DNA from 4 places in the Streptomyces sp. NPDC055506 genome. Region 1 is predicted to be linked to each of the others. Evidence: riboswitches for the same ligand, from Rfam matches in the RefSeq annotation. Region 1 holds a riboswitch; each other region holds the start of a gene.
The links. A riboswitch is a leader RNA that binds a small molecule or an ion and turns the genes downstream of it on or off. The one in region 1 is predicted to bind cyclic di-AMP.
Positions count from the first base shown of each region.

Region 2: linked by a shared signal. The riboswitch ahead of ACWIF2_RS34360 (NlpC/P60 family protein) and the one ahead of ACWIF2_RS24915 (M23 family metallopeptidase) in region 1 are both predicted to bind cyclic di-AMP.
Region 3: linked by a shared signal. The riboswitch ahead of ACWIF2_RS30670 (transglycosylase family protein) and the one ahead of ACWIF2_RS24915 (M23 family metallopeptidase) in region 1 are both predicted to bind cyclic di-AMP.
Region 4: linked by a shared signal. The riboswitch ahead of ACWIF2_RS05910 (transglycosylase SLT domain-containing protein) and the one ahead of ACWIF2_RS24915 (M23 family metallopeptidase) in region 1 are both predicted to bind cyclic di-AMP.

Region 1 is NZ_JBSHKH010000070.1:33,773-41,488, reverse strand. Features, by position in the region: gene ACWIF2_RS24920 (DUF6250 domain-containing protein) at 60-776, opposite strand; gene ACWIF2_RS24915 (M23 family metallopeptidase) at 963-1,886, opposite strand; cyclic di-AMP (ydaO/yuaA leader) riboswitch at 1,891-2,047, opposite strand; gene ACWIF2_RS24910 (alpha-galactosidase) at 2,378-4,453, opposite strand; gene ACWIF2_RS24905 (tyrosine-protein phosphatase) at 4,633-5,430, shown strand; gene ACWIF2_RS24900 (DUF6126 family protein) at 5,439-5,558, opposite strand; gene ACWIF2_RS24895 (helix-turn-helix domain-containing protein) at 5,555-6,160, opposite strand; gene ACWIF2_RS24890 (aspartate aminotransferase family protein) at 6,234-7,649, opposite strand; gene dxs (1-deoxy-D-xylulose-5-phosphate synthase) at 7,646-7,716, opposite strand, start outside.
Region 2 is NZ_JBSHKH010000138.1:13,630-21,345, reverse strand. Features, by position in the region: gene ACWIF2_RS34370 (hypothetical protein) at 1-288, shown strand, start outside; gene ACWIF2_RS34365 (SLAC1 family transporter) at 266-1,282, opposite strand; gene ACWIF2_RS34360 (NlpC/P60 family protein) at 1,359-2,531, opposite strand; cyclic di-AMP (ydaO/yuaA leader) riboswitch at 2,540-2,698, opposite strand; gene pcrA (DNA helicase PcrA) at 3,003-5,477, shown strand; gene ACWIF2_RS34350 (M23 family metallopeptidase) at 5,568-7,241, opposite strand; gene ACWIF2_RS34345 (esterase/lipase family protein) at 7,339-7,716, opposite strand, start outside.
Region 3 is NZ_JBSHKH010000107.1:13,504-21,219, reverse strand. Features, by position in the region: gene ACWIF2_RS30695 (NAD(P)/FAD-dependent oxidoreductase) at 1-888, opposite strand, end outside; gene ACWIF2_RS30690 (Ppx/GppA phosphatase family protein) at 1,311-2,252, opposite strand; gene ACWIF2_RS30685 (DUF501 domain-containing protein) at 2,249-2,779, opposite strand; gene ACWIF2_RS30680 (FtsB family cell division protein) at 2,833-3,309, opposite strand; gene eno (phosphopyruvate hydratase) at 3,431-4,711, opposite strand; gene ACWIF2_RS30670 (transglycosylase family protein) at 4,972-5,667, opposite strand; cyclic di-AMP (ydaO/yuaA leader) riboswitch at 5,672-5,838, opposite strand; gene ACWIF2_RS30665 (transglycosylase family protein) at 6,067-7,029, opposite strand; gene ACWIF2_RS30660 (cytochrome P450 family protein) at 7,179-7,716, opposite strand, start outside.
Region 4 is NZ_JBSHKH010000009.1:39,502-47,217, reverse strand. Features, by position in the region: gene ACWIF2_RS05940 (flavodoxin family protein) at 1-317, shown strand, start outside; partial or broken gene ACWIF2_RS05935 (zinc ribbon domain-containing protein) at 352-544, opposite strand; gene ACWIF2_RS05930 (ABC transporter permease) at 645-1,526, opposite strand; gene ACWIF2_RS05925 (ATP-binding cassette domain-containing protein) at 1,513-2,511, opposite strand; gene ACWIF2_RS05920 (LolA family protein) at 2,553-3,776, opposite strand; gene ACWIF2_RS05915 (polyprenyl synthetase family protein) at 3,996-5,006, opposite strand; cyclic di-AMP (ydaO/yuaA leader) riboswitch at 5,516-5,686, shown strand; gene ACWIF2_RS05910 (transglycosylase SLT domain-containing protein) at 5,690-6,460, shown strand; gene ACWIF2_RS05905 (HAD family hydrolase) at 6,424-7,272, opposite strand; gene ACWIF2_RS05900 (GNAT family N-acetyltransferase) at 7,444-7,716, shown strand, end outside.

The sequences.
Region 1 (7,716 bases):
GACGGGCGGTGAGATAAGCCACTCCTAAAGGCTTCGCCAACTCCGGAATAGGCCGCCCCTCACGGACGTTCCGGGGTCAGTCGCCAGACCCGGAAGCCCGTGATCCGGAAATGGCTCCACACGGTCCGGAAGGCGAAGTGCCCGCTCGTGTACGGCTGCGGATCGGTGTAGTCGAAGACGAGCCGCCCGTTGTTCCACCACCGCACCGTCGACCCGTCGGAGACGATCCGGACCCGGTTCGGCTCGCCCGGGACCAGCAGCGGCTCGGTGTAGTCGTAGACCAGTGGGCGCACACCGGCCTGGCCCACGTAACGCCGCAGCCGGGTCGTGGTGTTGTAGTTGGCGCCGAACCCGGCGTAGTACGTCGTCAGGTGGTCGTACTCCTCCAGCGCCCCGCCGCGCGGCGTCGCGAAGAGGTCCTCCGGGGAGCGGACGTCGGTCGCGTTCCAGAAGTTGTTGAGGTCCGAGACCCGGTCGTTGACCCCGCCCTCGGAGACGGGCGTGGCGGTGTACTCGAGGACGTACGGCCCCTCGAGACGCCGCCTGAACCAGACGGTCGCTCCGCCCGGTACGTCGATGTCCAGGACGCCGCGGGAGGCGGTGACGGAGCCGCCGTCCTGGAGTTCGGCCGCCCACCGACCGAGGCCGTGGCAGAAGTCGTCGTGGGCGATGAGGCGGCGGCGCCGGGGTGCGGCGTGGGCGCTCCCCGACGGGGCGAGGGTCGCCAGCGCGGCTCCGGCCGCCAGGGCTCCGAACGTTCTGCGGGTGGTCGGCACGGGACACGGCTCCTTCAGAAAGCGCTTGCACTCACGACGGGATCACTGTGTCCCAACTGCCGCCTTCTGTCGATCCCTTGAGGGCCGATCGATTGAGTCGACCGGCAGCCGCACACACCGAAGGCCGGACCCGGGGATCGGGGTCCGGCCTTCGGCTGCGTGTCAGGCAGGTGGTCGTGCGAGGGGTCAGCCCACGGAGACGCCGTGCGAGCGCAGGTAGGCGACCGGGTCCACGTCCGAGCCGTAGTCCGGCGAGGTGCGGATCTCGAAGTGCAGGTGCGGTCCGGTCACATTGCCGGTCGCACCGGACAGGCCGACCTGCTGCCCGGCCGTCACGGTCTGGCCGGCCGAGACGGAGAGCTGGGACAGGTGGGCGTACTGCGCGTACTTGCCGTCCTCGAGCTGGATGACGACCTGGTTGCCGTACGCGCCGCCCCAGCCGGCGGAGACGACCGTGCCGGCGCCGACGGCCTTGAGCGAGGTGCCGGTCGGGACGACGAAGTCGACACCGGTGTGGTAGCCGCTGGACCACATGCTGCCGGACATGTGGTACGGGGTTCCGACGGCGGCGCCGTCCACCGGGAGGCTGAAGCCGGAGGCCTCGGCGGCCGGCTTGGCGGCGGCCGGCTTCGCGGCGGTGTCGGCCTTCGGGGCCGACTCGGAGGCGGACGACTTCTCAGCCGACGCCTTGGGCTTCTCGGCCGCCTTGGGCGCGGACGACTGCGTCTTGGGCGCGCTCGCCGTCTTCTTGCCGATCGAGAGCTTCAGGCCCGGGTGGATCAGCGACGGGTCGGAGCCGACGGCGTCACGGTTGTCGCTGTAGAGCTTCTTCCAGCCGCCGCTGACGTTCTGGTCGTCGGCGATCTTCGCGAGATAGTCGCCGGCCTTCACGGTGTACGTGTGGGCGCCCGTGGCCTTTCCGGCGGCCTTCTTCTCTGCGGCCGGAGCGGACTGGACGGCCTTTTCCGGAGCCGACTGCGGGGTCGCGGCGTGGGCGCCTGCGGCCCCCATGAGCGGAAGGGCGAGGGCGGCCCCACCGGTTCCGGCGACGGCTATGGAGCGGGTGAAGCGCTGGGACTTCGGGCGGCGGTGCTTACCCTTCGCGGGCATGGCGAATTCCTCTCCGGCGCCTGCGAGGTGAGCTGTCGGGTGCGGGCTGGAGATGCCCGGCCGCGCCGAAGTGCGGCTGAACCCCAAGCCGTTCCGGGAACCGGAACAGGCGTCTTACCTGTGGGTCCCCCGCTCCTGCCATACACGGGTGAGTGTGTGGGGCTCCGGGCGGCGGCAGGATTAGGCGTCCGTCCGGATTGGTGTGGAACGTAAGCGACCGAGACGCAATGGGACAAGCTTGCGGTTGCCCGTGAGGGCGTTTTTCTTGACGCGTCGGCACATTTCCCGTCACCGAGCGTGGATTTCCGATCTCTGTTTCGCCTCAATGCCCCTGAATAACGCAAGAATTACGTGAACATGACGACAACAGATCGTCACGAATATGACGATGGTCACGCACCCCGACCTCATCTCCTTTACGATCGGGGCACGTTATACCTAAACACCTGAAGTGCCTTATTCGCCTTATCCACCCGATCCGGACAGAACGGCTACTTGCGCCGAAGGCGGACTACCGCGGCATCCAGATCCCCGCGCAGACCGATCCGCAGTCCGTGGTGAGTGAGTACGACCCCTCGGTGAACTTCGCCCGTTTCGAGGCATTCGTACACTGCTGTCGGGTCGAGACCCCGCAGCCGGAGGGCCGGAACGGGCTCGCCGTAGCGCTGCGCCTGGAGCCAGGCGAGGACGACGGTCTCGTCACCGAGGACGTACTGCACCGCGCTCGAGCCGCCCTCCGGCGCCCGCAGCCGGTACAGGTCGCCGCGCTGCACCACGGGCCGGATCTCCTTGTAGAGCTCCACCCAGCCCCGCGCCTCGGCGAGCTCCTCCGCCGTCCACCGTGTGAGGTCGCCACCCACTCCGAGCACACCGGCCATGGCACTGACGAACCGGAACCGCAGGGAGCTGGCCCGCTGGTTGAGCATGGCGTTCGGGCTGTCGGTGACCCAGGCGGCCATGACCCGGGCCGGATGGATCTGGCTGAAGCCGTGCTGGATGGCGAGCCGGTCGAGCGGGTCGGTGTTGTCGGAGGTCCACACCTGGTCCGTGCGGCCCAGCACCCCGAGGTCGATCCGGCCGCCGCCGCCCGAGCACGACTCGAAGGCCACACCGGGGTGGGCCGCCCGCAACCGGTCCAGCAGGGCGTACAGGGCATGGACGTGGTCGACCCAGAGCCGCTGCGGGTAGGGGTCGTCCGGCCAGCCGGCGTCGGTGAAGCAACGGTTGAAGTCCCACTTGACGTAGTCGATGGGTGCGCTGGAGAGCAGTCCGTCGAGCTGCTCCCACAGGTACTCCTGGACGTCCTCGCGGGCCAGGTTCAGTACGAGCTGATTGCGAAACTCCGTCCGCTTTCGTCCCGATTGGTACTGCACCCAGTCCGGGTGGGCGCGGTACAGGTCGCTGTCCGCGTTGACCATCTCCGGCTCGACCCAGATCCCGAACCGCATGCCGAGGCCGTGCACATGGTCGGCGAGCGGCTTCAGCCCGCCCGGGAAGCGGTCGGGGTTGGGGGTCCAGTCACCGAGCCCGGCCCGGTCGCTGGTCCGGGATCCGAACCAGCCGTCGTCGACCACGAACAGCTCGACGCCCATGGCCGCGGCCCGCTCGGCGAGCGCCCGCTGCTGCTCCTCCGAGATGTCGAACTCGGTGGCCTCCCAGGAGTTGAACAGCACCGGCCGGTCCCGGTCCGCGTCCGGGACGACGTGGGCCCGCTGCCAGGCGTGCCAGGCGCGGCTCGCCCCGCCGAAGCCGCCGTCGCTCCAGAGCCCGGCGAAGACGGGGGTGGTGTACGACCCGCCCGCGCCCAGCCTCAGCAGGCCCGAGTCGTCGTGTCCGGCCCCGCCGGTGATCTGCACGCGCGCGTCCGGGAGTTGGGCCACCGCGATCCGCCAGGACCCGGACCAGCCCAGGGCGCAGCCGTAGACCTCCCCGCGCTCCTCGGTCGCGTCGGAGTCGAGCGCGACCCAGGGCAGATGCTGGTGGGAGGTGTGGCCGCGGCGGCTGCCGATGACCTTCTCGCCGTAGGTGAGGGCGGAGCGCGTCAGCCGGGACTCGGCGCCCCAGCGGCCGTGCAGTTGGGACAGCCGCCAGGTGTCGCGGTCGGGCAGGGTCCAGGTGGCGGAGTCGGCGCGCAGCACCTCGACGTCCGGCCCCTGGTTCTCCAGGGTCACCCAGCGCTCCACGACATCGGCCGAGGAACGCATCCGGTAGTGCAGCGTGACGGCCAGGCCGCCGTCACGGAAGCGGAGCCGCAGCTCGCCGTCCTCGGCGTCATGCCCCTCGTAGGACCACTCGGTGCCGCGGCGCTCTGCGGTGCGCACGGACAGGGCGGGCCGGGCGAAGCGGGGGCCGCCCTCGACCGGATACTCCTCGCGTCCGTCGAGCGGGGACTCGAAGGCCCAGTAGTCCGGCAGTGGCCGGACGGCCAGGGCCTCGGCGTCGGCGAGGCCGATCCGCGCCCCCCAGTGCAGGTGCAGCAGCTCGTCCCGGTCGGTGACATGGACGGCGTAACTGCTGGCCGGCCCCGAGAGCACCCATGTACGACCGTCTTCGGAGATCTCCAGCATCAAGCCCTCACAGATTCGAACAAGCCCGACCAGGTGCGACCAGGCCCCAACATCATCAAGGGCTTCGGGGGCTCCCGGCAACGCCTGTGGACAACTCATTGCCCCTGGCAGGCATGTCGTATCGTCAAGTGGTGCCCGTCGACGAGCCGCGCCGACGGCACCGAGTGGGAGGAGCCCCCGTGACGCAGCAGGTCCCCTCGACCGAACCCGAGCTGGCCGCAGTGCGCAATTTCCGTGATGTGGGCGGACTGCCGACCGTGGACGGACGGCGGGTGCGGCCGGGAGTGCTGTTCCGCAGCGGCCACCTCGCGCACGCGACCGGTGAGGACGCCGCCTTCCTGACCGGTCTGGGCCTGCACACGATCTTCGACTTCCGTAACGAGGCGGACCAGAAGCTCGAAGGCCCGGACGTCGAGCTGCCGGGCGTGCGCAATGTAAATCTGCCGCTGACCGACCCAGCGGACGGCGCGGAGTTCTGGAAGATGGTCCGCGACGGCGACCTGGAGCAGCTGCGCGCGCTCCTCTCGGACGGCAAGGGCGCGGGCCGGATGATCGCCTCGTACCGCACGATCATCAAGCACCGCACCGCCGAGCACTCGAAGGTGCTGCACGCGCTGGCCGAGGACAGCGTCCCCGCGCTGATGCACTGCGCGGCGGGCAAGGACCGCGCGGGCCTCTCGATCGCGGTGACGCTGCTCGCGGTGGGCGTCGAGCGCGAGGCGATCGTCGAGGACTATCTGAAGTCGAACGCCAAGCACCGCCGCTACAAGGTGCGGCGCAGCGGTTCAGCCGACTCGGCCTACTCCCCCGAGGTCATGGAGCTGCTCAGCCCCCTGTTCGACGCGCGCGCCGAGTATCTGTCGGCGGCCTTCGACACCATCGAGGAGACCTGGGGCGGCGTCGACGCCTATCTGGAGAAGGGGCTCGAGATCGCTCCGGAGACGCGTGAGCGACTGCGCGAGCGGCTTCTCGACTGAGACAAGGGTCAGCGGGCCCCCGCCTCGAAGAGGAAATAGACGAACGCGGCGAAGACGTGCCCCATCACGAGGTAAACGAACAGCCGCACCCACAGGGCGCGCGGGAACTTCTCCTCCATGTCGCTCAAGGCGTCTCTCCAAGGGTGGGGCCCAGGCACAGGGTGGCCGTGGGACTCTGCAACAGGGTGTGGACGAAAAGCAGCTCGACGCCGTCCTGGTCCTCGGCGGCGATCCGGTGCGGGGTGAGCGAGTCGAAGTGGGCGCTGTCGCCGGGCGCCAGCCGGTGCGTGGTGTCCCCGAGGCGCAGCCGCAGCCGGCCCCGCAGCACATGGAGCCACTCCTCGCCCGGGTGGACGCGCACGATGTCGCCCTGGGAGCCGTGGGGCACGTGGACCCGCAAGGCCTGCATCCCGCGTCCGGGGGCGCCGGCCTGCCAGTACGTCCAGCCGCCCGCCGTGGTCGGTTCCATGTCGGCCGAGCGGACGACGGCGTCCCGGTCGGCGACCGTCTCGCCGAGCAGTTCGGAGACAGTCGTACCGTAGACACGGGCGAGTGCGAGCAGCATCGGCAGCGAGGGCTGGCGCTGCCCGGTCTCCAGACGGGAGAGGTGGGCGGGCGACAGCCCGGCGGCACGGGCCGCGGCCTCCAGCGTCAGGGAGGCCTGACGCCGCAGCGCGCGCAGCTGCGGGGCTACGACGGGCAGCTCACCGGGCTGTTCGGAGGAGCTCATGCCTCCATTCAGCCGGAGACTTGCCTCTGCGGCAACTTTCTTGCCTCTGAGGCAAAGTCCGCCGAGCCCGCGCCTACCGGTTGGCCACCGCCTGCTTGACCAGGGTCTTCCCGAAGTCCCACACCAGGCCGCCGTTGTGCGCGTCGTCCATCACGGCGGTGAAGGCGTCGACGAAGCGGTCCACCTCCCGCTCGCCGATGATCAGCGGCGGGATCAGCTTGATCACCTCCATGTGGTCGCCGGAGACCTGGGTGAGGATCCGGTGCCGCTGGAGCAGCGGTACGACGACCATCTGCGCGAACAGTCCCTTGCGCGCGGCCTGGAGCATGGTCCAGCGGCTGCGCAGCTTCAGCGACTTCGGCCGGCCGAACTCGATGCCGATCATCAGTCCCCGGCCGCGGACGTCGGAGAGCATCTCGTACCGGTCCGTCAGTGCCGCCAGCCGGGATCTGAGCCGTTCCCCGGTTGCCCGGACATTGGCCACGACCTGCTCGTTCTCCATCACCGACAGCACCGCGAGGCCCGCCGCCATGGCCTGCGCGTTGGACCCGAAGCTCGCCGAGTGGACCAGCACCCGGTCCATGGACGAGTAGACCTTCTTGAAGATCCAGTCCTTGCCGAGCGTGGCGCCGACCGGCACATAGCCGCCGGAGAGCGCCTTGGCCACGCACACCAGGTCCGGTTCCACGCCCTCCTCGTGCTGGTAGCCGTAGAAGTCGCCGGTGCGGCCGAGGCCGGTCTGCACCTCGTCGGCGATGAGCAGCGCCTTGTGCCGGTGCAGCAGCTCCTGGGCGGCGGGCAGATAGCCGGGCGGGGCCGCCAGCACGCCCTTGCCCTGGATCGGCTCGACGATCAGGGCGGCGACATCGCCCTTCTTCAGCTCCCGTGAGAGCGCGTCGAGGTCGCCGAGCGGTACGGCCGTGTCGGGCAGCAGCGGGGCGAAGCCGTCGCGGAAGCCGGACTCGCCGTTCACGGAGAGGGAGCCGGTGGTCAGGCCGTGGAAGGCGTGCGCGCAGTACAGGATCCTGGGCCTGCCGGTGACGAACCGGGCGAACTTCAGCGCTCCCTCGACCGCCTCCGTGCCGCTGTTGCCGAAGAACACCCGGTCCAGATGCGGGCTGTGCGCGAGCAGCTTCTCGGCCAGCAGGCCCGGCAGCGGCTGGCAGTCGAACCGGGTGAGGTCGGCGAGCCGGGCGTCCAGGACGTCGTGCAGTGCCTTGCGTACGACGGGGTGGTGGCGGCCGATCCCCATCACCCCGAACCCGGCGAGCATGTCGAGGTAGTCGTTGCCGTCCGCGTCGTAGAAGTAGGCGCCCTCGGCGCGCTCGTAGACCTTGTCGAAGCCGATGGTGTGCAGCATGCGCGGGAGCTGGTGGTTGAGGTACCGGGTGTGCAGCTCGTAGCGCTCGGCTCCGCGCTCGGCCAGCAGCTTGCCGAGGTCGAACTCCCCTGCCTGCGACGACTCCGACGCGGATTCGGCGGTTGTCATTCCAGTGGCTCCTTGGACAGCTCTTGCGTGACGGCCATGCTTCCGCTGATCCGTCCGGCGATCTCGA
Region 2 (7,716 bases), on a different contig from region 1:
TTTCTCACCCAGATGAAGGCGATAGGCGAGGGCACCGCCCGCTACACCCCGGCGATGCTGCACGGCGCGCTGACGATGCTGGTCACCGGTGTGATCCTGGTCGGCCTCAACCAGGCCGACGACCAGTCCGTGAACAACATCAAGATCGGCGTGAAGCTGGCCCTGCTGATCGTGATCCTCGGTCTGGTCTATGTGAAACGGGACGAGGAGAAGGTGGACAAGGGCCTGTTCGGCCTGGTCGGCCTGCTGACCACGGCGAATGTCTTCATCGCCGTGCTCTGGACCTGACCCGCCGGCCGGGCGGCGCACCGGAGCGGACCGAGGCGGCCGTCCACGCGGCGGCCACGAGCCACGCGGCCACCGCGATCCACAGCAGCGCCTCCCCGAACCCGTCCAGCCAGGAGACGTCGAGGGCGACGGCGACGGCCAGTGCCGCCGTCCCCGTCTTGGCCCAGGTGAACACGGTCGCCCAGCGGCGGACGTCATGGCGGGGCCGGGGCCACCGGAACTCGGCGGCGAGCAGGACGGCGTAGCAGACCAGCGCGAGCACGAGCAGCACCACGGTCACGGTGCGCAGGACGTCCCGGTCGTCTTCGTTCCACAGGTACAGACGCGCGCTGTCGGCGCTGATCAGCCGCGCCCCGGCGAGCGCCGAGAGGGCGAGCGCCCCGCCCGCGAGCCAGTGATCGCCGACCCCTTCGGCCACTTGGCGCACATCGAAACGGACCAGGGCGAGGACGTACAGCACCAGCCCCAGCCAGAACAGCACCAGCGCCGCGTGCGCGAGCCAGTCCGCCGACTCGGCCGCGGCCAGCGTGGCGCCGAGCACGGCGAGCCCCTGCGTGGCCATGCAGCGCGCGAACACCGACCCCGGCCTGCGCCGCTCCCCGCCCTGCGGGACGAGGACGAGCGGCACCGGCCAGAGCAGTACGGCGAGCACCAGCAGCGTCACGGCCAGAGCCTGGGAGCCGGCCGCCGAGAAGGCGGCGCCCAGGACGGCCGTCGCCGCCACGGTGGTGAGGGCGGTCGTCATCACGCTCTCGAGGACGCCCGGCCTGCGGGTATACGCCCGCCACCTGGTCCCGGCCCGCAGCAGCCGCAGGGTGAAGTCCGCGGCGAACAGCAGCCAGGCCGCGCAGGCCAGGCCGAGGGTGATGCGTGAGAGGACCTCGTACCCGGCCAGATCCAGACCGACCGACAGGGTCCCGGTCGCCAGCACGGCGGCACTGGCCGCCGGAGCACGCTGCGCCCACCAGGCGACGGAGGGGGAGTGGCCGGGCATGGGGCCGATGCTAGGAGGCCCCGCGCGCGTTACGGGCAGGCCACGCGCGCGGGGTCCCAAAAACCTGCGAGACCCGTCAGGCCGGCCGCACCACGCTGTGGATCGACGACTCGCCGTCGTAGTAGATCGACTCCTCGCGCACGTATGTGCCGGGCTTCGGAGCGTGGATCATCATGCCGTTGCCGATGTAGATGCCGACGTGGGTGACATCGTCGTAGAAGAAGACCAGGTCACCGGGCTGAGCGTCGGCCAGGGGGACCGTGGTGCCGGCGTTGACCTGGTCGTACGTCGTGCGCGGCAGGGTCACCCCGGCGGCCTTCCAGGCGCCCAGGGTGAGGCCGGAGCAGTCGTAGGAGCCGGGGCCGGTGGCGCCCCAGACGTACGGCTTGCCGATCTGGGCGCGGGCGAAGGCGAGCGCCTTGTCGGCCTTGGTGGCGTACGAGGAGTCGGGCGCGGTGGACGACGAGGACGAACCCGTCGAGGAGGAGCCGCTGTCCTGCTGCTGGGCGGCCTCCTGCTCCTGTTCCTGCTGCCTCTGCTGCTCGGCCTGCTGCCGGGCCAGCTCGGCGGCCTTGCGGGCGGCCTCCTCCTGCTTCTCCTTCTCGATCGCCGCGAGCCGCGCCTTCTCCTCGGCGGTCAGCTTCGACAGCAGCTCGCGGGCGTCGGCGAGCTTCCTCTGGACGGTCGCCTTGGCCGTCTTCAGGTCGCCCTGCGACTCGGTGAGCGTCTCGAGGCTCTCAGCGGCCTCCTGACGCTTCTCCATCGTCTCTGACTGCTGAGTGATGTAGTCGTCGACCGCCACCTTCTGACGGCCGGTCATCCGGTCCATCAGCTGGGTCTGGTCGAAGTAGTCCTGCGGGGTGTCCGCGAGCAGGAACGTCGCCGTGTCCGGGGTGGAGGCGCCGGTGCGGTACTGGGCGGCGGCGAAGGTGCCCAGCTCCTCCCGCGCCTCGTTCAGCTTCTGGGTGCGCTTCGCGACGTCGTCGAGGAGAGTGTCGACGCGCTTGCGCTGCTTGGCGGTCTTCTCCTTGGCGCCGTTGTACTTCTCGGTCGCGGACCCCGCCTGGCGGTAGAGGTCGTCGACCTTCTTCTCGACTTCCTCCAGGCTGGGCTTGTCGTCGGCCTCGGGGGCGGCGTTGGCCGACTGGGACAGCAGGGCCACGGAGGTGAGGGCCGCCGTCGCGAGGGCGGGGGTCCGTATGCCTGCAACGCGCGAACCCGTAGGACGCGACTTGCGGTGCGACGCCAAGGGAGGCGACTCCTTCCATGCTCCGCCTACCGGGTTAGCTGTCGGGTTCGGGCGGGTGGTTCGGAAGGGTTGCCCTACGGCCGTCTCCGGAAAAGGAGTCGGGCCGATTCACCCCGGGGTCTCGGTTGGGTCCCCGGCTCTGGCTGCCGCTGCGGCACGCCTGACTCGGCGGAGGCCACGCGGCCCGGCGACGTTCGCCGGTGGGGGTCGTGTGACCTCCTCGCACGGTAGCCAACTCGTGTGGCCCTTGTGAAGGTTGATGGGTGATATGCCCGATACATTTCCGTGACCTTGCTCATGAGCATCGCCGAGAGTGATCGTTCGAGGGGGGTTGGTCACTGTTCATGCGTAATTGTGAAGGCCGTAGCGGCCTGTGATCACGTGCACCTGGAGGGTGACAGGGGGGTCCTTTCGGCGATGTTCTCAGGGCGGCGGCGGGCTGTCAGTGGGGCGCCCTAGACTCGGAGAGCGATGAGCAGCCTCTTTGACGACAGCTTCCTGGCGGACCTCCAGGCCCAGCGGGGCCCCGCGGACGAGCCCCCGCCGCCGCCCGAGGACGATCATGTGCCGGAGCCCGTTCCGGATGATCTGTTCGGCGGGAAGTTCGACGTGCCGCCGGACCGCGACGCCTACTACCGGGACGGCGCCGCGCGCCCGCCGGTGGACGCCGCCGCGCTCCTGGAGGGGCTGAACGACAACCAGCGCGCCGCCGTCACACACTCCGGCTCCCCGCTGCTCATCGTGGCCGGCGCCGGCTCCGGCAAGACCCGTGTGCTCACGCACCGCATCGCCCACCTGCTCGCCGAGCGGGACGTCCACCCGGGCCAGATCCTCGCCATCACCTTCACCAACAAGGCCGCCGGCGAGATGAAGGAGCGTGTCGAGCAGCTCGTCGGCCCGCGCGCGAACGCCATGTGGGTGATGACGTTCCACAGCGCCTGCGTCCGCATCCTGCGCCGGGAGAGCAAGAAGCTCGGCTTCACCTCGAGCTTCTCGATCTACGACGCCGCCGACTCCAAGCGGCTGATGGCCCTGGTCTGCCGCGACCTGGACCTCGACCCCAAGCGCTTCCCGCCGAAGTCCTTCAGCGCCAAGATCAGCAACCTGAAGAACGAGCTGATCGACGAGGAGGACTTCGCCGCCCAGGCCGGCGACGGCTTCGAGAAGACCCTCGCCCAGGCCTACGCCATGTACCAGTCGCGGCTGCGCGAGGCGAACGCCCTCGACTTCGACGACCTGATCATGACGACGGTCAACCTGCTGCGCGCCTTCCCGGACGTCGCCGAGCACTACCGCCGCCGCTTCCGCCACGTCCTCGTGGACGAGTACCAGGACACCAACCACGCCCAGTACGCCCTCGTCCGGGAGCTCGTCGGCACCACCGAGCACCCCGTCGACGTCCCGCCCGAGGCGGAGGTCCCGCCCGCCGAGCTGTGCGTGGTGGGTGACGCCGACCAGTCGATCTACGCCTTCCGCGGCGCGACGATCCGCAACATCCTCCAGTTCGAGGAGGACTACCCGGACGCGACGACGATCCTGCTGGAGCAGAACTACCGCTCCACCCAGACGATCCTCAGCGCGGCCAACGCGGTCATCGAGCGCAACGAATCCCGCCGCCCCAAGAACCTGTGGACCAACGCGGGCACGGGCGCGCAGATCACCGGCTATGTCGCCGACACCGAGCACGACGAGGCGCAGTTCGTCGCCGACGAGATAGACCGTCTCACCGACGCGGGCGAGGCGAAGGCCGGCGACGTCGCCGTCTTCTACCGCACCAACGCCCAGTCCCGTGTCTTCGAAGAGATCTTCATCCGCGTCGGCCTGCCCTACAAGGTCGTCGGCGGCGTCCGCTTCTACGAGCGCAAGGAGGTCCGGGACGTCCTGGCCTACCTGCGCGTGCTGGCCAACCCGGAGGACTCGGTGCCGCTGCGCCGGATCCTCAACGTGCCCAAGCGCGGCATCGGCGACCGCGCCGAGGCGATGATCGACGCCCTCTCCCAGCGGGAGAAGATCAGCTTCCCGCAGGCACTGAAGCGCGTCGACGAGGCGTACGGCATGGCCGCGCGCTCCACCAACGCCGTCAAGCGGTTCAACACGCTGATGGAGGACCTCCGTACGGTCGTCGAGTCCGGCGCCGGGCCCGCCACCGTGCTGGAGGCGATCCTGGAGCGCACCGGATACCTCGCCGAACTGCAGGCCTCCACCGACCCGCAGGACGAGACCCGGATCGAGAACCTCCAGGAACTCGCCGCCGTCGCCATGGAGTTCGAGCAGGAGCGCGGCGAGGAGGAACAGGGCACCCTGGCGGACTTCCTCGAGAAGGTCGCGCTGGTCGCCGACTCCGACCAGATCCCCGACGAGGAGGACGGCGACGGCGTCATCACCCTGATGACCCTGCACACCGCCAAGGGCCTGGAGTTCCCGGTCGTCTTCCTGACCGGCATGGAGGACGGCGTCTTCCCGCACATGCGCGCCCTCGGCCAGACCAAGGAGCTGGAGGAGGAGCGGCGCCTGGCGTACGTGGGCATCACCCGCGCGCGGGAACGGCTGTATCTGACGCGCTCCACCCTGCGCAGCGCCTGGGGCCAGCCCTCGTACAACCCGCCCTCCCGGTTCCTGGAGGAGATCCCGCCGACCCACCTGGAGTGGAAGCGGACCGGTGCGACCGCACCCGCGTCCTCAGGGCCGGTCTCCGCGGTGGCGGCCTCGCTGTCGTCGTCCCGTTCACGTTCGTCGGCGTCGGGCGCCTCCGGTTTCGCCACACGCCGCACCGCCGAGAAGCCGGTGGTGTCGCTCGTGGTCGGGGACCGGGTCACGCACGACCAGTTCGGGCTCGGAACCGTCGTGGCGGTCAAGGGCACGGGCGCGAACGCCGAGGCGACGATCGACTTCGGGGACAAGCCGAAGCGGCTGCTGCTGCGGTACGCGCCGGTGGAGAAGCTGTAGGCCGGTGCGGCGATAGTCCTGTGAGGTGAGCCTCCGCCGGCCGGACCGGCGGAGGCTGAACGGGCGGGGGCCGGACCGGCTGCCGGGTCGTTACGTCGGGTCGACGCCGTGGCTGCGCAGCCACGGGAGCGGGTCGATCGGCGAGCCGCCGCCCGGACGCACCTCGAAGTGCAGATGAGGGCCGGTCGAGTTGCCGGAGTTGCCCGAGCGCGCGATCGGATCGCCCGCCTTGACGCTCGTACCGGAGGGGACCGTGTAGGTGGAGAGGTGGCAGTACCACGTCTCCGTGCCGTCCTTCGCGGTCAGGATCAGCATGTTGCCGTACGCGCTGTTCCACTGGGTGCGGACGGTGCCGTCGGTCGCCGCCATCACCGTCGTGCCGTACGAGACGGGGAAGTCGATGCCGGTGTGCAGGGACATCCAGTTGATGCCGGACTGGCCGTACTGGGCGCTGAGTCCGTGGCGGGCGACCGGCACGGCGAACTTCGGGCGCAGGCGCTCCTTGCGGGCCGCCTCCTCCGCCGCCCGCTTCCGCTCGGCGGCCTGCTGAGCCTTGAGGTCGATACGTTCCTGCGTACGGCTGGCCCGGTCGGCGAAGTCGTCGGCTCCGGCGGAGAGGCTCTGCAACTGCGTGTCCAGCTTGTTGTTGGCCGCGGCCGGTTGCACCGGCTGCGCGTCCGCCGCGGTCGTCTGCGCCTCCGCGGCGCTGTCCTCGGTGAGGCTGCCGACGGACGCGGCGGCGATCCCCGCGACGCCCATCACGCACGCCGAGGGCACCGCGATGGTCAGCAGCGCCGAGCGCTTGGGAGGTGTGCGGCGGCGGGATCGGGACCCGGCGCGCGAGGCCGCCCGTGCGGCGGTGCGGGGCCCGACCTCTTCCTGACCGTCCAGAAGCGGGGTGACGGTGGGCAGTTCGCCGGTGGCGGCCTGCTCACCGCCGTCCGCGGCGGGGTCGTCGTAGCCGGCCCCGGTGACTTCGTCGTAGCCGGTCTCGATCTGCTCGAACGTCGCCGTCTCGTGCTGGTGGAAGGCGTCCGCCTGCTGCTCGTACCCGTCGGGGGACGGCGCGGCGGAGCCGTCGGAGTTCCACTGCGTGGCGTCGTAGGTGCCGGTGTCGAAGGCCTGCGTGCCCCATTCCCACTGCTGGGTCTGGTCGGCCGGATTGCCGGACTGGTCGGGCTGGAGCCAGGCGCCGGTGTCCCACTGGCCGGTGGCGTCGGGGGATCCGGCCTGCGGCGGGATGACCGACAGCGGCTGCTGTTGGGCCGCCCAGGAGGTCGTGTCGTAGACACCGGTGTCGTAGGCGGCGTGGTGCTGGGCCGCGTACGCGTCGTAGTGCGGGTTCTCGTGCGGGCCCGTGGGCCAGTGACCGCTGTCGTACGCGCCCGTATCGGAGCCGCTGCCCGGCATGTCGCCGAAGAGGGGGTCGCTGGCGAAGGTCGCGGTGGTGTGCCCGGTGGCGTCGAAACCGGCGCCGTTCGTACCGGCCGGGTGGGCGCCGGTGGCGTCAAAACCGGTGGCGGCGTAGTCGCCGTACGTGGTGAAGTCGCCGTACTGGGCTTCCTGCGTGCCGTACGACGCGTAATGCGCCGAGTCGGCCTCGGAAGCCGGAGCCGGGGTCATGGTCCCCGACGGGTGACGGTCGTTCACCAACTTCTCTTTCGCCTCGACAACAGGGGCTGCCAGAGCAGTGCGGCGACTGTACCCGGCGGTACGCGGGCACGACAATCTTCGGCAGGTTTCGCGCGCGCATGAAACGGGCATTCGGCCGTGTTTTGGCGGACGGCGGGCGCGGGTTTGGCTTTGTGTTCGAAGTTTGTTCGACGTTTCGACACGAAGCGCGCAACCGTCGGGTCCGGTGTCAGGCCACCGTGAGGCCGCCGGTGTGATGGGCGGACGGTTCACCCGGGTGGGCCGTGTCGAGGACCTGCCGTATTCCGTTGGCGACTGCGGGGTGCACGGGCAGGGCGAGATGGCCGATGCCGGTCACGAGCACGTTCTGCGCCGTCAGATCGGGATGGTCGATGCGGGCCGTCTCCAGCGGGTCCATCACATGGTCCAGATCGCTCCAGAAGCTGACGAAGTGCGTACGGCAGTCAGGGGCGGGCCGAGTGAGCTCCTCGAGCACCGGTGAGCCGGGGCGCATCTGGCGCACGATGGGGTGCGCGTCCGCGAAGGGCGCGACTCGGGTTCCGGAGTGCGGCGTGCCGAGGGTGACGAGGGTCCGGACGTGGGCGTC
Region 3 (7,716 bases), on a different contig from region 1:
GACCTGGAGCGTCGGCTCGCAGTCGACGTGACCGCGGGGGCCCAGCGGCAGGCCGTAGCGGGACAGGGCCGGGTTGGGCTTGACACCGGCGGTCCAGACGATGGTGCTGGAGTCGACCTCGAGGCCGTTCTTCAGCACCACGTGGCCGTCGACGCAGGAGTCCATGGAGGTGGACAGGTAGACCTCGACGCCGCGGCCCTCGAGGTGCTCCTTGCCGTACTTGCCGAGCTTGGGACCCACCTCGGGGAGGATCTTGTCGGCGGCGTCGACCAGGATGAAGCGCATGTCCTCACGGGACACGTTCTTGTAGTACTTCGCGGCGTCACGGGCCATGTCCTCGACCTCGCCGATGGTCTCCGCACCGGCGAAACCGCCGCCCACGAAGACGAAGGTGAGCGCCTTGCGGCGGATCTCCTCGTCGGTGGTGGAGTCGGCCTTGTCGAGCTGCTCGAGGACGTGGTTGCGCAGGCCGATGGCCTCCTCGACGCCCTTCATGCCGATGCCCTGCTCGGCGAGGCCGGGGATCGGGAAGGTGCGGGAGACCGCGCCGAGCGCGATCACCAGGTAGTCGAAGGGCAGCTCGTAGGCCTCGCCGACCAGCGGGGAGACCGTGGCGACCTTGCGGTCCTGGTCGATGGTGGTGACCCGGCCGGTGAGAACCTCCGCCTTGGGCAGCACGCGTCGCAGCGGGACGACGACGTGGCGCGGGGAGATGTTGCCGGCGGCGGCTTCGGGGAGGAAGGGCTGGTAGGTCATGTACGACCGGGGGTCGACGACCGTGACGGTCGCCTCTCCGTAGCGCATCTTCTTCTGGATGCGCCGAGCTGCGTACAGGCCTACGTACCCACCGCCTACTACGAGGATCCTGGGACGCTCCGTGGTGCTCATGCCATCGAGTATCCACCCGCCTCAGGGGGGTGGCTCGTGCGCCCCTTCACAAGCTCGGTCAGGGTGTGTGTTATCCTCCGCGGCTCGCGTGATCCATGTCATGGTGACAACCGGGATCGTTTGTGCACCCCGGACCGTTGTCAATGCCGCGTGAGCTGCCTCTCTGGGCGGAAAGGGCCTCCGTGAGGCCACCCCGGGGTGCCGCTCCGGGCGCCTTCCCCGCCATCTCCATACCACGCTTCTGAACATGTTCAAAGGCGCCTTGGGGCCCCGGATGGGTCAACCGGACCCTTCCTGTCGCCCTCGCGGGCCGAATTCCTTGTGAAGAACTTCACGAACTTTTCCGACGAGCTGTCGCCGGGGGGGTCACCGGAGCCCCCCCGGACGCGCTCAAACGTGATCCATGCCTGCTCAGAAGCGGCCTACGCGACCGACCACGCGATGCCGTCGAGGATGTCGTGTTCGCTCACGACGACCTCCTCGGCGCCGATGCGCTCCATGATCGACAGCAGTACGAGGGCCCCGGCGCCGATCACGTCGACCCGGCCCGGGTGCATGGAGGGCACGGCCGCGCGCTCGGCGTGGGTGGAGCGCAGCAGCCACTCGGTGATCTCGCGGACCCGGTCGTGGGAGACCCGGGAGTGGTGGATGGCGGCCGAGTCGTACTCGGGCAGCTCCTGGGCGATGGCCGACACGGTCGTCACGGAGCCGGCCAGACCCACCAGCGTGCGGGCCTCGCGCAGCGGGACCGTCTCCTCGGCGAGGTCGAGGGCGGCCTCGATGTCCGCCCGCATCGCCGCGATCTGCTCCTTCGACGGCGGGTCGCTCACCGCGCCGTCCCGGACCAGATGGCGCTCGGTCATACGGACGCAGCCGATGTCCACCGAGCGCGCCGCGCGCACCTGGTCGTCGCCGACCACGAACTCGGTCGAGCCGCCGCCGATGTCCACGACGAGGTAGGGCTTCGGGAGGTGGTCGCGCCCGGCGAGCTCCTTGGTGGCGCCGGTGAAGGAGAACCCGGCCTCCTGGTCCCCGGAGATCACTTCGGGCTCGACGCCCAGGATGTCCAGCACGCCGCGCACGAACTCGTCGCGGTTCTCGGCGTCCCGGGAGGCGGAGGTCGCCACGAACCGCAGCCGCTCCGCCCCGTGCTCCTTGATGATCGCGGCGTACTCGCGGCAGGCCGCGAAGGTCCGCTGCAGCGCCTCGGGGGCGAGCCGGCCGGTGCGGTCGACGCCCTGCCCGAGCCGCACGATGGTCATGCGGCGGTCCAGGTCGACCAGCTCACCGGTGGCCGGGTCGGCGTCCGCGACCAGGAGGCGGATGGAGTTCGTACCGCAGTCCACGGCGGCGACACGGGTCACTGGGCGGCCTCCTCGGCATTCGTCACGCACGGGCCCTTGCGCCACCACTCCGGCAGCATCTCGATCGCCTCGTCGCCGAGCGGGTTCACACCGGGCCCCGCGGCCAGCGAGTGCGCCACCAGCACGTGCAGGCACTTCACCCGGTCCGGCATGCCGCCCGCGCTGGGAAAGTTCTTCAGCTCCTCGATCTCGTCCCGGCGCCTGATGTAGTCCTTGTGCGCCGCCCGGTAGGCCGCCGCAAGCTCGGGGTCCGAGGCCAGCCGCTCGGTCATCTCCTTCATCACGCCGTTCGCCTCCAGCGTGCCGATGGCCGAGTTCGCCTTCGGGCACGTCAGGTAGTACAGCGTGGGGAACGGCGTTCCGTCCGGCAGCCGCGGTGCCGTCTCGACGACGTCCGGGTGCCCGCAGGGACACCGGTGCGCGATGGCGCGCAGACCGCGCGGGGGCCGGCCGAGCTGCTGCTTGAAGGCCTCGACGTCGGCGTCGGTGGGCTCGGTGCGCGGAGTGGTCGGCGGGGGCGTTTCCATGACTGTCTTCAGGCTGTCTTTCTTTGAGTCAGGTATCTGGCTGGAGTCCGGGTTCACCGGGCGGAGGCGTCGGACTTGTCGACGCCGTCCCACACGTTCGCGTACCAGACGCGGTCGGCCGTCCCGAGCACGGCGTGCGACTGCCGCGCCGCGTGCGGGTCGACGACGATGAATCCCGTCTCCCCCGGCATGACGTAGTGCAACCGCTGCCGGATCTGCTGCTCCGCGTACGCGTCGTCCTGCCAGCGCGCCTTCTGGTCGCGCAGCCGTTCGACACGTTGGCGGGCCTGCTGCTGTTCGCGCTGGAGGTCGTCGATCTCGGCGCGCTGCGAGACGTACTCCCGCATCGGGTAGGCCAGCGCCACGATCAGCGTGCACATCACCAGGGCGAGCAGCGCGGCCCGGCCGGTCAGCCGGGAGCGGCGGGCCTGGCGCCGGGTCTGGGAGCGGTAGACCCGGGCCGCGGTCTGCTCGCCGAGCAGCCGGATCCTGGTCGCGGTGGAGAAACGGTCCCGGTCCTTCACGGCCATGGTCTCCCCGCTCTCCCGCTCCACCGTCCAACGCGCGTACGTCCCCGGACACGGTACGGGACCGAGTACGGGGACGTACGTACGACTGGCTCAGGCTTGACCCTTAACGGGTCAGCCCGGGTCAGCCCTTGAAGCGCGGGAAGGCGCTGCGGCCGGCGTAGACCGCCGCGTCGTCGAGGATCTCCTCGATGCGCAGCAGCTGGTTGTACTTGGCGACGCGCTCGGAGCGGGCCGGGGCGCCGGTCTTGATCTGGCCGCAGTTGGTGGCGACGGCCAGGTCGGCGATGGTGACGTCCTCGGTCTCGCCGGAGCGGTGGGACATCATGCACTTGAAGCCGTTGCGCTGGGCCAGCTCGACGGCGTCCAGGGTCTCGGTCAGCGAGCCGATCTGGTTGACCTTGACCAGCAGGGCGTTGGCGGCGTTCTCGTCGATGCCGCGGGCGAGGCGCTCGGGGTTGGTGACGAACAGGTCGTCGCCGACGAGCTGGACCTTGTCGCCGAGCTTCTCGGTGATGGTCTTCCAGCCGTCCCAGTCGTCCTCGAACAGCGGGTCCTCGATGGAGACCAGCGGGTACGCGTCGACGAGCTCGGCGTAGTACTCGGTCATCTCGGCGGCGGAGCGCGTCTTGCCCTCGAAGGTGTAGGCGCCGTCCTTGTAGAACTCGGACGCGGCCACGTCGAGCGCGAGGGCGATCTGCTCGCCGGGGGTGTAGCCGGCCTCCTTGATCGCCTCGAGGATGAGGTCGAGGGCCTCGCGGTTGGAGCCGAGGTTCGGGGCGAAGCCGCCCTCGTCGCCGAGGCCGGTGGCCAGGCCCTTGCTCTTCAGGACCTTCTTCAGCGTGTGGTAGACCTCGGCGCCCCAGCGCAGGGCCTCGGAGAAGGACTCCGCGCCGATCGGGGCGATCATGAACTCCTGGATGTCCACGTTGGAGTCGGCGTGCGAGCCGCCGTTCAGGATGTTCATCATCGGCACCGGCAGCAGGTGCGCGTTCGGGCCGCCCAGGTAGCGGAACAGCGGCAGGTCGCTGGCCTCGGAGGCGGCGTGGGCGACGGCGAGGGAGACGCCGAGGATGGCGTTGGCGCCGAGGGAGCCCTTGTTGTCGGTGGCGTCCAGGTCGAACATCGCCTGGTCGATCAGGCGCTGCTCGGTGGCGTCGTAGCCGACGAGCTCCGGGCCGATCTGCTCGATGACCGCGAGGACGGCCTTCTCCACACCCTTGCCGAGGTAGCGGTTCGAGTCGCCGTCACGCAGCTCGATGGCCTCGAAGGCGCCCGTGGAGGCGCCGGACGGGACGGCGGCACGACCGGTGCTGCCGTCGTCGAGGCCGACCTCGACCTCGACCGTGGGGTTGCCTCGGGAGTCCAGGATTTCCCGGGCTACGACGACGTCGATGGACGGCACGAGCATCTCCTTCTTATGTGACGCGGGTACGCGGGTCGCGGGGACCCGGCGAGGTGCGGGCCGTGGTGGCTCGCGACATGAGCCTAACCGGCTCCGGCCGATCGGCCACCGGGTCGCCCACCCCATGGACAGAACCGAGCGTAAATTGTTTCCGAACGGAACAAAGACGGTTGTGGAAAAGCCGGGCAGAAAAAACCCCCGCCCCGGCGCGCGTACGGGGGGAACACGCACCGGGGCGGGGAGCCCTTGAGAGCTGCTGCTTACTTCAGGTGCAGCTGCTGGCCCGGGTAGATGAGGTTGGCGTCCTCGACGATGTCCTTGTTCAGCTGGAAGAGCTTCTCCCAGCCGCCCTCGACCTTCTTGTCCGACGCGATCGAGCTGAGGGTGTCACCCTTGGCGACCTTGTACTCGCCGTCGCCCTTCTTGACCTTCTTGCCGGTCGGGGTGGTGACGGTCTTCTTGGCGGCCGGGCGCTCGTCGGAGCGGGAGGCCGGCTGCTGCTCGGTCTCGCGGGACTCGGTGCTCTGCCGGCTCTGCTGCGAGGAGCTGCCGGAGTCGTCCGAGGAGGAGCCGCCGCTGTAGCCGGCGCTCGACAGGCCCTTGCCGCAGACCGGCCAGGCACCCTTGCCCTGGCCCGCGAGGACCTTCTCGCCGATCTCGATCTGCTGCTCCTTGGTGGCCTGGTCGGCGGTGGCGGCGTACTTGGTGCCGCCGTAGCCGGACCAGGTGGAGGCGGAGAACTGCAGACCGCCGTAGTAGCCGTTGCCGGTGTTGATGGACCAGTTGCCGCCGGCCTCGCACTGGGCGACGGCGTCCCACTCGGAGGCGGTGGCGGCGGAGGCGCCGCCGGCGGCCATCAGCGGGGCGGCGACAGCGGCGCCGGTGACACCGGCGACGGCGATGGCACGGCTGGCCTTGGACGGACGGCGGTGCTTGCCCTTGCTGGAAAACAGCATGGAAGGATCCCCTCACCGACGCCTGCGAGGTGAGCTGTCGGGTTCGGGCCGGTTGAGTTGCCCGGCCGCGTCCCTCCCGGGACACGGCTTCACCCCAAGCCCTTCCGGCGCAACTGGCCGGTCGGGCACCTACCTTGGGTCCCCCGCTCCTGCCTACGGCGCTTGACGCGACGACTGTTCCCGTACGGCCGCTGGCAGGATTCGGCGTTGCGGCAGCCGGGGCTCGTGGTGACGAGCGGTCCCGACCGTAGCCACGCGATCCGCCGAATTTCAAAGCCGATCAGGGCTTCTGAGATCTATCTCTCACGGGCCCCAAACGGGACATTCGCCGCGAAATATGACGCGAACTCGCGCGGTTTCGGGGCGACTTCCGCCCCCGTTTCCGCACTGCCCGAACAGCTACTTCTCGTCCGCTTCGCCCTCGACCGTGAGCTTCTGACCGGGGCGGATGAGGTCCGGGTCGGTGCCGACGGCCTTCTTGTTGCCGTCGTAGAGCTCGTGCCATCCGCCGCTGATGTCAAGGGAGTCGGCGATGGACCAGAGGCTGTCGCCGATACCCACGATGTAGGCACCCTCGGACGAGTCGTCGGAGCCCTCGTCGCCGCGCGAGGCGTGACGACCCGTGGACTCGTCCGTGCGGCCGCTCTCGGGCGCCTGGGTCTCGTCGGCGCTGGGGCCGCGATGACGGCCGGAGCCGGTGTCGGTCCCGTTCTCGGCGGACCGCGAAGAGTCGTCGTTCTGCCGCGAGTTGTCGGACTTGTCACCCTCGGGCGTGGCCGACGGGGAGCCGCTGGGCTCCTGACCCTGCGTGGCGGAACCCTCGGATTCGGGCGACTTGTCGGGCTTGGCGGTTTCATCCTCTGAGGTCGACGACGCGTCAGGCGACGGCGAGGCGGACGACGAAGGGGACGAGCCGAGAGAGTCGAGCAATCCGGACGAGTCCGATGAACCGGACGAGTCGGATGATTCAGAGGTGTCCGACCCCTTGTCCTGCTCGAGGCCGGAGAGCAGTCCACAGGTGCGCCAGGCACCGGCCCCCTGGTCGGCGAGGATTCTCTCGGCCACGGCTATCTGCTGGGAACGGCTGGCCAGGTCGGCGCTCGGGGCGTAGTCGAGGCCGCCGTTGTTCTCCCAGTCCTCCTGCGACAACTGCAGCCCGCCGAAGTATCCGTTGCCGCTGTTCTGGCTCCAGGCGCCACCGGTCTCGCAGTCCGCGACCCGGTCCCAGGTCGTGGCATCGGCAGCGCTGGCGCCGGAGGCCCCGAGGAGCGGGATCGCGATGGCGGAGCCGGTCACTCCTGCCGCGACGAGGAGAGCCGGAGCCTGGCGGGGGCGACGGTGCCGACCGTTCCCGGAGAGCATACGGAGACCTTTCGCGAAGACAGCAGTGACCGGCGCGAAGCCGGGTTTTCCCGGGCCGCGCTGATGATGGGTGAACGTATAGGCAGACGATCACTTGTCACAAGTTAATGCCGCGTAGATCACGTGAAGATCACAGCCCTGACGGCGTGTCACCTTTGGGCGGGCGTGAACTCCACCGGCAGGGTGCGCAGCCCTCGCATGATCAGGCCGCCGCGCCATCTCAGCTCGGCCGGGTCGGCCGCGAGCCTCAGGTCCGGGAGACGGGTGAGGAGCGTGGCGAGGGCGGTCTGGCCCTCCAGCCGGGCGAGCGGGGCGCCGAGGCAGTAGTGGATGCCGTGGCCGTACCCGAGGTGCTGGTTGTCGCTGCGGGCGAGGTCGAGCACGTCCGGATCGGCGAACCGCTCCGGGTCCCGGTCGGCGGCGGCCAGGACGACGAGGACCGGGTCGCCGGTCTCGATGTGCTGTCCGCCGATGGTGAGGGGCTGGGTGGCGAAGCGCCAGGTGGCGAGTTCGACGGGTCCGTCGAAGCGCAGAAGTTCCTCGACGCCGGTCTCCAGGAGGCCTCTTTCCCCGGCTGCGAGGGACGCCTGGAGCCGGCTGCGCTGATCGGGGTGGGTGAGCAGGGCGTAGGTGCCGTTGCCGATCAGGTTCACGGTCGTCTCGAAACCGGCGAACAGCAGGATGAAG
Region 4 (7,716 bases), on a different contig from region 1:
TCTCGGCGCAGACCAAGCGCTACCTGGACTACTGGTCGGGCTGGCTGCGCACGCCCGGCCTCGACTTCAAGGCGACCCTGGCCGGACGCACCCTGTGGGGCGTCACCGCCCTCGCGCACCGGGAGGAGGTCGTCGCCGACCCGCTGATCGGGACGCTCCACAACTCGGCCGCGTACATGGGGATGCGCTTCGGCGGGGTGCTGCTCGGCAACGGCAGCAAGCCCGGTGACGTGGTGAACGACACCGAGGCGCTGACCCGCGCGAAGACGTTCTTCACCCAGGAGGCCCCGCCCGCCCGGTTCCTCTACGAGAATTGAATCCTCCCCCTCGCGAACGAGGGGGATTCCTGGCTCAGGCTGCCTTCGGGAGCAGCGCTCCCGCGGAGTTCTTGTCTCGCGGCGAGACGGCTCCGCAGGCGGTGCAGGTGTAGGTGCGCCCACAGAGGAAGTGCGTGCTCGGTTCTCGCTCCGCACTGCGTGCAGTCCATGGTGGTGTGCGCGGGATGTACGAGGCGCACATCGCGCCCGTGTTTGCGGCCAATCTCACGGCGCTCCCCGCCCTGAACCCGATGCGGCGATTCCTCCGCGGCGTGAACGCCAGGGCCTCCTCGCAAGAAACAGGTGAACCCCGACGGCGTGTGAGTCCTAGGCCGTGATGTCCTTCGTCGTGAAGCGGGCCCAGGCCGCCGAGCCGAAGACCGCCGCGTACAGGGCCTGGAGGCCGAGGTTCTTCGCCAGGTCGTCCCAGTAGACCGGCTCGCGCATGAGGTCGGCGAAGGACAGCCAGTAGTGCGAGAAGAAGTACGGCTGGAGGGCGTGCAGTTGCGGGATCTGGTCGAGGATCTGGACCGTGATCAGCAGGCCGACGGTGGTCGCCATCGCCGCGATGCCGCTGCCTGTGAGCGTCGAGACGAACAGGCCGAGCGCCGCGACGCCGATCAGTGACGCGGCGACGGCGAGGGCGATCAGCAGGGCTCTGCCCAGGCCCTCGGCGAAGCTGATCTGGGTGCCGGAGATGGTCGTCAGGTCGCCGAGCGGGAACAGCAGCGCGCCGACCGTCAGCGCGGAGACGGCGACCACCAGGGTGGCCGCCAGGCAGAAGATGACGACGGTCGCGTACTTGGTGAGCAGCAGCCGGCTGCGGCCTGCCGGGGCGACCAGCAGATAGCGGAGGGTGCCGGAGTTCGACTCGCCGGCGATCGCGTCGCCCGCGACGACCCCGATCGCCATCGGCAGGAAGAACGGGAGGGTGGCGGCCAGGGCGGTGAAGACGAGGAACAGGCCGTTGTTGGTGATCTGCGAGATGAAGGCCGGCCCTCCGCCCCCTCCGCCGCCGGGCGACGACCCGTCACCCGTCTCTATCTTGACGGCGATGCCGACCAGCACGGGCACGCCCGCGAGGACGGCCAGCAGCGCGAGGGTGCGCCAGCGCCGGAAGGTCGTGGTGAGCTCGCTGCGCAGCAGCCCGAAGGTCCACAGCGGGCTCACCCGGCGTACGGCAGCCTTCGCCGTGTCAGCCTGCGACATCGAAGCCCTCCCCGGTCAGCGCCACGAACGCGTCCTCCAGCGAGGCCCGTTCGACCGTGAAGCCGCGCACCCGTACCCCGGCCGTCACCAGCGCGGCGTTCACCTCGGCGAGGTCGCGGTCCGGCGGTTCGCCGGTCACCCGGTCGTCGGTGACGACGAGGTCGCCGACGCCCTGCTCCTTCAGCACCCGGGCCGCCTCCGCCGGGTCCGGCGTGGTCACCACGAGCCGGCCGCGTGCCCCCGCCGACAGCTCGGCGACCGGGCCCTGTGTGAGCAGCCGGCCCTGGGCCATCACGGCCGCGTGGGTGCAGACCTGCTCGATCTCGTCGAGCAGATGGGAGGAGAGGAAGACGGTCGTGCCGTCCGAGGCCAGCTCCCGGATCAGGGTGCGGATCTCGCGCATGCCCTGCGGGTCGAGGCCGTTGGTCGGCTCGTCGAGCACGAGCAGCCGGCGCGGCTGGAGCAGGGCGGCGGCGAGGCCCAGGCGCTGTTTCATGCCCAGTGAGTACGCCTTGGCCTTCTTGCCCCCGGCGGCCGTCAGCCCCACCCGGTCCAGGGCGGCGGCGACCCGGGCCCGCCGGGTGCGGGGATCGGCGGCCGGGTCGGCCGAGTCGTACCGGATGAGGTTGTCGCGGCCGGAGAGGAAGCCGTAGAGGGCCGGGCCCTCGATGAGGGCGCCGACGTGCGGCAGCACGGCGCGGGTGGCCCGGGGCATGGGCTGCCCGAGGACCCGCGCCGTGCCGGAGGTGGCCTCGATGAGGCCCATCAGCATGCGGATGGTGGTGGTCTTGCCGGAGCCGTTGGGGCCGAGGAAGCCGAAGACGCTGCCCGCCGGGACGGTCAGGTCGAGACCGTCGACGGCGAGCTGTCCGCCGCGGTAGCGCTTGGTGAGCGCGCGGGTGGCGATGACCGGTTCCCCGGCCGCGGCATCCGCGCCGCTCGGCTCCGGCTCGCGCTCGGGCTCCGTGGCGGACGGTTCGCCCATCGGCTTCCTCGTTCTCTCTGTGCCCCGTGGCCGCAGGGGACTTACTTCCCGGCGTCGGCCGCCTTCACGAGCGCGTCCTTGGTGACCAGGCCGACGTAGACCTTGCCGTCGTCCGTGATCAGGGCGTTGACCAGTCGGGTCGAGAAGACCGTGCCCGAGCCGAACTTGCCGGTGACCTTGTCGCCGAGCGAGTCCATGAAGCCGCCGAGTTCGCCGCCGGCCTCGCCGGAGGGCACGCCCTCGCCGCCGGTGTCGAAGGTGGCTATGGAGTTCCAGCCCTCGCCGATGGTCTTCATGCCGTCGAGGCCCTTGCCGAGGTCCTCATCGGACTTCGGGAGGGACTTCGGGGCGTGCTCGCGCGCTTCGGCCTTGCCGGACGCCTTCTCCTCCGACGCCTTCTCCTCCGTGACCTTCGCCCCCTTCGGCGGAGTGAAGTCGAAGGTCGAGGCGGCCGGCTTGGCGAAGTCGACCTGGGTGAAGCCCGCGTCGACGACGGCGGAACCGCCGCCCGCCGGGGTCAGCGTGAACTTCAGCGGCGTGCCCGTCTTCGCGTCCACGGCCACGGTGATCGCGCCGACCGTCGAGCCGGACTGCTTCGGCTTGATGAGCAGCTTGTAGGCGTCCCGGCCGGCGACCTGGGCGGTGCCGTCCACGGTCACGGAGGTCGTCTCGTCGGCGGCCTTGAGCGCCTCCTCGGCGAAGTCCTTCGGCGTGGCCGGCGGCTGCTGGTCCTTGCCGCTCTCGGAGGCCGTGCCGTGGTGGACCTCGTTGGACTTGCTGTCGTAGGCCCAGACGTCCTTGCCGTTGTGGACGATGCTGTACTCGGCCGCGTTCTCCAGCAGCGACAGCTTCTGCTTGTCCGGGCCGTCGGCCGCGACGCGCAGGGTGTGGGTGCCGGAGGCCAGTTCCGTGAGCTTGGCGGTCGGGTCGGCGGAGGAGCCTCCCTCGCCCTGGCTCGCGGCACCGGACATCAGGCTGCTCTCCAGCCCGCCGAGGTCCGGCAGCCCGAGGTCCGTGCTGATCTTCACGGTGCCGGACAGCTGCTGGACGTCGGACTTGGCGATCTTCTCGATGAGCTGCTGTGCGGTGATCTTCGGGAGGTCGGGATCACCGGAGTCGGCGAGTGCGGGGACCAGCCCGATCGTCGCGGCGGCCACCCCCATCACCGTGACGGGTACGACGTACCGCGCGGCCTTGCGCCGTCCGGAACGCTGCTCGTCGACCTCCCCGGCGGTCGTGCTGTCGTCGGATGCGTACGGTGCCATGTGTGCCCTACCTCCGTGGTCGGCGGCGGCTGTCCGTGTCGTCCACGCACTCGTCCCTGGCCGCCATTCTCACCCGAACAGGTGAGGTTTGGTGTTTTCCGTGGTTTCCATCTGACCAAATCGGCCAGGGAGATACGTCAGACCGCGGACTCAACTCCACGTACTGCTGGGGTATGACACGGAGGGGCGGCTTCTCCCCCGACCCGTAGGGGTTGCCGGTCAGCCGGCCCGGTGCACCACCGCGTCGCACAGCTCCACGAGTGCCGTCTTCGCGGCGCACTCGGGCAGGGGGGCCAGCGCCGAGCGGGCGTCCTGGGCGTAGCGGACGGTGTCCTTCCGGGCCTGCTCCAGCGCCGGGTGGGCGCGCAGCAGGCGCAGGGCCTCGGCGTGCCGTTGGTCGTCGGTGAGGTCGGAGTCCAGCAGCTCGCACAGGGCGATGTCGTCGGCGAGCCCGAGCCGGGCCGCCCGCTCGCGCAGCCGCAGCACCGGCATCGTGGGGATGCCCTCGCGCAGGTCGGTGCCGGGGGTCTTGCCGGACTCGTGGGAGTCGGAGGCGATGTCCAGGACGTCGTCCGCGAGCTGGAAGGCGACGCCGAGCCGCTCGCCGTACTGGGTCAGCACGTCCACGGTCGTCTCGTCGGCGCCGGACATCATCGCGCCGAACCGGCACGACACGGCCACCAGCGAACCGGTCTTGCCGCCCAGCACGTCCAGGTAGTGCTCGACGGGGTCGCGGCCGTCCTGCGGTCCGGCCGTCTCCAGGATCTGCCCGGTCACCAGCCGTTCGAACGCCTCGGCCTGCACCCGCACCGCCTCCGGACCGAGGTCGGCCAGGGTGTGCGAGGCACGGGCGAAGAGGAAGTCGCCGGTGAGGACCGCGACGGAGTTGTCCCAGCGGGTGTTCGCGCTCGCGACCCCGCGGCGCACCGTCGCCTCGTCCATCACGTCGTCGTGGTACAGCGTGGCGAGGTGGGTCAGCTCCACGACGACGGCCGACGGCACGATCCCGGGCGCGTACCGGTCGCCGAACTGGGCGGAGAGCATCACGAGCAGCGGACGGAACCGCTTGCCGCCGGCCCGCACCAGATGCTGGGCGGCCTCCGTGATGAAGGGCACCTCACTCTTGGTGGCCTCGAACAAGCCTTCCTCGACAGCCGCCAACCCGGCCTGGACATCGGCTTCCAGAGCCTGGTCCCGCACGCTCAGCCCGAACGGCCCGACGTCGGTCACGAGGGGTCTCCTGTCTGCTGTGTCTGCCGGTGATTACGCGGATTGTCGATAGGTCGCTGCCATCACTCGAGTCAGCGTATCCGGTCACGTTTCGATCACCGCCAGCGCCCATGGTTACAGGCCGGGTGGTATCTGATCACGACCGTTATGTTTTTGATCGGGCCATAAGAACAGACATTTGTCGACTTACCAGTCGATAGTGAGATATTCACGATTTGCCATGACGATTGAGCAAATCCCCTTTGACGGCAATTGCCCCACAGGCTTGTGATCAGTGAGTTGAATCACGTTAACCCCTTTGTCGCGCCACCCCGGCATCGACCCGTACCTCCTTCAGCCGAACGCCAGTTGAGCCTTGGCTCTCGCAAAGGATCAAGCGGACCAAACACCCCTGACCAAGGTCAACCGCGCGATATGTGACTCCGGCGCTTGTTCCCGACATGTGCTCTCGCATACGTTCCCGGCCTGTCCGGCGGACGCCGAATCCTGCCGCCGCCCGGACCCCCACACGAACCGACTCACTCACGCAGGGCAGGAGCGGGGGACCCAGGTAAGTCGCCGGTCCGCACAGCGGCACGGCTCGGGGTGAAGCCGCGCACGGCAGTACACCGCCGTACGCGGCCGGGCACCTCCCGGCCCGAACCCGACAGCTCACCTCGCAGGCGCCGGAGAGGAATATCGCCATGGCCGGACGAGGCAAGCACCGTCGCCCCAGAACCAACCCGCTCTCCCGAGGTGTCGCGATCGCCGGCACCGGCGGAGCGGCACTGACCCTCCCGCTCCTCGGAGCCACCTACGCGAGCGCCGCCGAGGCGCCGCAGAGCGCCCCCGCCGTCGCACAGTCCGTGCCCCAGGCGGCCCAGCCCAAGTCGCTCTCGTACACCGTGACCAAGGGCGACACGCTCTACCGCATCGCGGACAAGTACGACGTCTCGGGCGGCTGGAAGAAGCTCTACAAGGACAACCGCTCCGCCATCGGCGACGACCCGAAGCTGATCCACCCGGGCCTGAAGCTGAAGGTGTCGACGACCAAGGCGGCCGCCACGAAGAAGGCCACCAAGTCGTCCGCCAAGCCGGCCGCGAAGCCCGCCGGCGGCGTCGCCAAGGCCACCCAGGCCTCCGCGAAGACCTACGCCGACAACCTCGACGGATGGATCCGCGAGGCGCTGGACATCATGGCGCAGAAGGGCATTCCGGGGTCGTACGACGGCATCTACCGCAACGTCATGCGCGAGTCGTCCGGCAACCCCCAGGCGATCAACAACTGGGACTCCAACGCAGTCAAGGGCACCCCCTCCAAGGGCCTGCTCCAGACCATCGACCCGACCTTCCAGGCCTACCACGTGGACGGCACGTCGTGGGACCCGTACGACCCGGTCGCCAACATCACCGCGGCCTGCAACTACGCGGCCGACCGCTACGGCTCGATCGACAACGTCAACGGCCCGTACTGAGCCGTCCCGCCCAGCAGTCGCTCGAGGACGACGGCGATGCCGTCGTCCTCGTTCGACAGGGTGATCTCGTCGGCCACGGCCTTGAGTTCGGGATGGGCGTTCGCCATCGCGACGCCGTGGCCGGCCCAGTCGAACATCGGGATGTCGTTGGGCATGTCGCCGAAGGCGATGGTGTCCGCCGGCCGCAGCCCCAGATGCTCGGCGGCCAGCGCCAGGCCCGTCGCCTTGGTGACCCCGCACGGCTGGAGCTCGACCGTGCCGGGCCCCGACATCGTCACCGTCGCCAGTGAGCCGACCACCGAACGGGCCGTCGCCGCCAACTCGTCGTCCGTCAGGTAGGGATGGCGCAGCAGCACCTTGCTGATCGGCTCGCACCACAGGTCGTCGCGCCGGTCGACCCGTACGGCCGGCAGGGTCGGGTGCGGCATGAGATAGCCCGGCTCGATGAGCGTGAGCCCGTCGACCCCGTCCTGGTCGACCGCGGCGTACACCTGCCCCACCTCGGCCTCGATCTTGCCGAGCGCGGTCTCCGCCAGTTCCCGGTCCAGGGTGATGGACCACAGCAGCCGGTCCGCGCCGGCGTCGTACACCTGCGCGCCCTGCCCGCACACCGCGAGCCCCGTGCAGCGGAGGTCGTCGAGGAGCGGTCGCACACGCGGCGCCGGCCGGCCCGTCACCACGAGGTGCTGGGCACCGGCCTCCGCCACCCGCGCGAGCACGGCGAGCGACCGGTCGGAGAGGGTGTCGTCGCCGCGCAGCAGCGTTCCGTCCAGGTCGGTGGCGATGAGTGAATATGCGATGGGTGCGGCCATGATCTGAGAATACGGACAGCGCGCCCCTTCGTTTCACCGCGCCGTGGACACCGATTGCCCGGTTGAAGGCCTCTGCACCAGTTGGCAACAACATGGTCCGCTACCTACCGTCGAGGCCGTCTCGGGCGGTACCTTCCAAGTGTCCAGGGGGGACTTGATCGGGGGGTCGAGTTGAGCAGTGGGCGCATTCGCGTGGCTGGGCCCGGGGAGCTCGGCGAAGGGGAAAGGGAGCGCTGGCGCGCGCTGCGCGCTGCCTCCGAGGCACCGCGCAACCCATTCATGGAACCGGAGTTCACCGAAGCCGTCGGCCTGGTGAGGCCGCAGGCCCGGGTCGCGGTGGTGTACGAGGGGCTGGAGCCGGCCGGCTTCCTGCCCTATGAGCGGGGCCCGTTGGGCCAGGGCCGGGCGATCGGGCTCGGCGTCTCGGACGCGCAGGGGGCGATC